2 regions of the Streptomyces sp. NPDC012466 genome follow, and region 1 is predicted to be linked to the other one. Evidence: riboswitches for the same ligand, from Rfam matches in the RefSeq annotation. Region 1 holds a riboswitch; the other holds the start of a gene.
What was found. Region 1 has a riboswitch for S-adenosylmethionine ahead of thrC (threonine synthase). Riboswitches for the same ligand answer to the same signal wherever they lie in the genome.
Positions count from the first base shown of each region.

Region 1 (2,197 bases):
GCGCGCCATCAGTTCGGTGACCCGGCCGCCCTGCCCGGCGGTCGTGCCGGAGGCGAGCGGATCGAACTCAGTGCCGAGCGGACGGTCGTACATGGCCTTCACCAGGTCCACGTCCGGCTCGGTGAGCAGCGGGCCCACGATCCCGGAGACGAAGTCGGACGAGAAGTCCCTGAGGTCCGCGTCGACGAAGCAGACGATGTCCCCGCGGGTGACGAGCAGGGAGCGCCACAGCACCTCGCCCTTGCCGGGCACGGTGGGCAGGCGCGGGAGTATCCCGTCCCGGTGCACCACCCGCGCGCCCGCGGCGGCGGCCACCTCGGACGTGCGGTCGGTCGATCCCGAGTCGACGACGACCAGCTCGTCGACGAGCGGGACCTGCCGCATCAGGTCGTGGCGGATGACGGAGACGATGTCACCGACCGTCGCCTCCTCGTTGAGCGCGGGCAGCACGACGCTGACCGTCTGGCCCGTGCGCTGCTTGGCGGCCAGGATCTGGTGGAGCGGGCGATCGTTCGCGGACCAGGAACGGGTGCTCAGCCACCGCTCGACTTCTTCCAGCACCGTGGCGGCTCCTCTGCGTACTCCAGGCGGGACGGACTGTGATCCATCTCGCGGTTCGGACGGCTATCTCAACTGTCCTGGTCGTCGGTTACAGTCTTGAACAACGCGGATGACCATCGCATGTCCGGGGTCACCCGCCGCCTACAACCACATACAGCTCATCCAGAGGGGCAGAGGGAAACGGCCCGATGAAGCCCCGGCAACCCTCCAGTCGGTTCTCGTAGGTCACTGGCGACCACTTCGCGAGGCTCCCGGCTAGGGAAGGTGCCAAATCCGTCTCACGGCGAAACGCGTCGTGAGGAAGATGAGGAAGGGCCTCGCCTCACATGGCTGTGCAGACTGTTGCAAGCACCACTGACTCCACCGTAGACCTCGGTCCCGCCGCGGCGCTGAGCTGCCGCGAGTGCGGTCACCGCGTCCCCCTCGGCCCGGTCTTCGCGTGCGAGGAGTGTTTCGGCCCGCTGGAGATCGCCTACGACTTCTCGGCCTACGACACCGAGGAACTGCGTAAGAAGATCGAGGCGGGCCCCGCGAACATCTGGCGTTACGCCCCCCTGCTGCCGGTTCCGGCCGACGTGGCGGACAAGCCGAACATCAACCCGGGCTGGACCAAGCTCGTCAAGGCCGACAACCTCGCCCGCGAGCTGGGTGTCGACGCCGGCAAGCTCTTCGTCAAGGACGACTCCGGCAACCCGACGCACTCCTTCAAGGACCGCGTCGTCGCCCAGGCCCTGGAGGCCGCCCGCGCCTTCGGCTTCACCACGCTCTCCTGCTCCTCCACCGGCAACCTCGCCGGTGCGGTGGGTGCCGCCGCGGCCCGCGCCGGCTTCCGCTCCTGTGTCTTCATCCCGCACGACCTGGAGCAGGGCAAGGTCGTCATGGCCGCGGTCTACGGCGGCGAGCTCGTCGGCATCGAGGGCAACTACGACGACGTGAACCGCTTCTGCTCCGAGCTGATCGGCGACCCGGCCGGAGAGGGCTGGGGCTTCGTCAACGTCAACCTGCGGCCGTACTACGCCGAGGGCTCCAAGACCCTCGCGTACGAGATCTGCGAGCAGCTCGGCTGGCAGCTGCCCGACCAGCTCGTCGTGCCGATCGCCTCCGGCTCGCAGCTCACGAAGATCGACAAGGGTCTGCAGGAGCTGATCAAGCTCGGTCTGGTCGAGGACAAGCCGTACAAGATCTTCGGCGCGCAGGCCGAGGGCTGCTCGCCGGTGTCGACGGCGTACAAGGCCGGGCACGACGTGGTCCGCCCGCAGAAGCCGGACACCATCGCCAAGTCCCTCGCCATCGGCAACCCGGCGGACGGGCCGTACGTGCTGGACATCGCGCGCCGCACCGGCGGTGCGGTGGAGGACGTGAACGACGAGCAGGTCGTCGACGCGATCAAGATCCTCGCCCGGACCGAGGGCATCTTCGCGGAGACCGCCGGTGGTGTGACGGTGGGCGTGACGAAGAAGCTGATCGAGAGCGGTGCGCTCGACCCGTCGAAGACGACCGTGGTGCTGAACACCGGGGATGGTCTCAAGACGCTGGATGCGGTGGCGGGCACGGGTCTCACGGCGACCATTCGGCCCAGCCTGGATTCGTTCCGGGCAGCTGGGCTCGTCTGATCGTTGATCCCTGCGGGCCGGTG
Region 1 is NZ_JBIBEQ010000006.1:434,977-437,173, reverse strand. It holds gene ACFY9E_RS24050 (glucosyl-3-phosphoglycerate synthase) at 1-561, opposite strand, end outside; SAM riboswitch class I at 717-872, shown strand; gene thrC (threonine synthase) at 888-2,174, shown strand.

Region 2 (2,197 bases), on a different contig from region 1:
GAGGTGGCCGAGGAGGCCGGGATCACCTTCTGCTTCGCCGTGAAGTTCCACCCGGCGCTGCGGCACGCGGGCGCGGCCCGCGGCCAGTTGGGCATCCGCACGGTGTTCAACGCCCTCGGCCCGCTGACCAACCCGGCCCGGGTCCGGGCCCAGGCCGTCGGTGTGGCGGATCCCCGCATGGCACCGATCGTCGCGGGCGTGTTCGCCGAGCGCGGCAACTCGTCCCTGGTCTTCCGGGGTGACGACGGCCTCGACGAGCTCACCACCACGGCCACGTCGCGGGTGTGGATCGTCCGGGACGGCGAGGTGACCGAGGAGGCCTTCGACCCCCGGGACGTGGGCCTCGAACTGGTCCCCGTGGACGCCCTGCGCGGTGCGGACGCCTCCTACAACGCGGAGGTCGCGCGGCGGCTGCTGGACGGAGAGACGGGGCCGGTGCGGGACGCGGTGGTGCTGAACTCGGCCGCGGCCCTGGTGGCCCTGGAGCCCACCACCGCGCCACTGGCCGAGCAGATCCGTGCCGCGATGGTGAAGGCGGCCCAGTCGATCGACTCCGGTGCGGCGAAGCGGACGCTGGAGCGCTGGGTGGCCGCGAGCAACACGTAGGGAACCCGGACGGCGTCCCGCGATCCGGACTCGGGTTGCGGGGCGCCGATCTTTTCGCGTACGTTCCTGGCAGGTCATGAGTGACAGTCATGAGGCCCCGGCCGACTGTCCGGCAACCCTCCGTCCGTGGCGGGGTGCCCCGGGTGAAGACCAGGCCGCAGGCAGCGAGGTCTGTGGCAAGCGCGTGACGAGGAGTCTCTCGTGAACCAGCGAATGCGATAGGGCCGCAGAGCCCCGCCTCCGCACCCCCTTGTTCCTTCACCCCCGCTTGTAGCCGTACGTGCTCGCGGGCGGATTCCACCTGCCTTCACGGGAGTTCACCCATGTCCGTCTCCACCGTTGCCGCCGCTCAGTCCGTTTGTGCCCCGCTGCCCGTTCTGGGCCGGTATGTCACCGTCCCGCTCGTGACCGGCGGCGAGGTCACCTACGCCGCCCTCGACTACGCCGCCAGCGCCCCGGCGCTCCAGCGGGTCTGGGACGACGTGGCCGCCTACGCGCCGTACTACGGCAGCGTGCACCGCGGCGCCGGGTACCTGTCCCAGCTGTCGACCGACCTGTTCGAGAACGCCCGCCGGACCGTCGCGGAGTTCCTCGACTGCCGCGAGGGCGACCAGGTGGTCTTCACCCGCTCCACCACCGACTCCCTCAACCTCCTCGCCGCCGCGCTCCCCGCCGACTGCCAGGTCTTCGTCTTCGAGACCGAGCACCACGCCGCCCTGCTGCCCTGGCGCAACGCCCGCGTGACGTGCCTCGACGCCCCGCGCAGCCCCCGTGAGGCCGTCGAGACCCTGGAGCGCGCCCTGGCCGGCCGGGACCCTCGCGAGCCGGCCCTGGTCTGCGTCACCGGCGCCTCGAACGTCACCGGCGAGCTGTGGCCCGTACGGGAACTCGCCGCGGCCGCGCACGCCCACGGTGCGCGGATCGTGCTGGACGCCGCCCAACTGGCCCCGCACCACCCGGTGTCCGTCGCCGGCCTCGACGTCGACTGGGTCGCCTTCTCCGGGCACAAGCTGTACGCGCCCTTCGGCTCGGGTGTCCTGGCCGGACGGGCCGACTGGCTGCGCGCGGCCGAGCCGTATCTCGCGGGCGGCGGCGCCAGCCGCAAGGTCAGCCGGCGGGAGGACGGGGGAGTGGACGTGGAGTGGCACGACAGCGCCGCCCGCCACGAGGCCGGTTCGCCCAACGTCATCGGCGCCTACGCCGTCGCCTCGGCCTGCAAGGCGCTGACCGAGGCCGGCTTCGACACCCTCGTGGCCCGCGAGCAGTACCTGGTCCGCGCGGTGCGGGAGGGCCTCGCCGGCGTTCCCCAGGTGCGGTTCCTGTCCCTCTTCGGGGACGACGCGCCGCGGGTCGGGGTGCTCTCCTTCGTCGTCGAGGGCTGGAACAGCTCCCACTTCGCCGCCGCCCTGTCCGCCGAGTACGGCATCGGCGTGCGGGACGGGCTGTTCTGCGCCCACCCGCTGGTGCGCACGCTGCTCGGCAGCGACCCGCAGTCGCAGGGGGAGTGCGGGTCGCCGGAGGCCGTGCCCGGTGAGAAGTCGCTCAACGCCATCCGGGTCAGCTTCGGCGCGGGCACGCCGGACGAGCACGT
Region 2 is NZ_JBIBEQ010000010.1:304,167-306,363, reverse strand. It holds gene trpD (anthranilate phosphoribosyltransferase) at 1-606, shown strand, start outside; SAM riboswitch class IV at 679-795, shown strand; gene ACFY9E_RS32805 (aminotransferase class V-fold PLP-dependent enzyme) at 930-2,197, shown strand, end outside.
Region 2: it holds a riboswitch for S-adenosylmethionine, as region 1 does, so the genes downstream of both, ACFY9E_RS32805 (aminotransferase class V-fold PLP-dependent enzyme) here and thrC (threonine synthase) in region 1, are expected to answer to the same signal.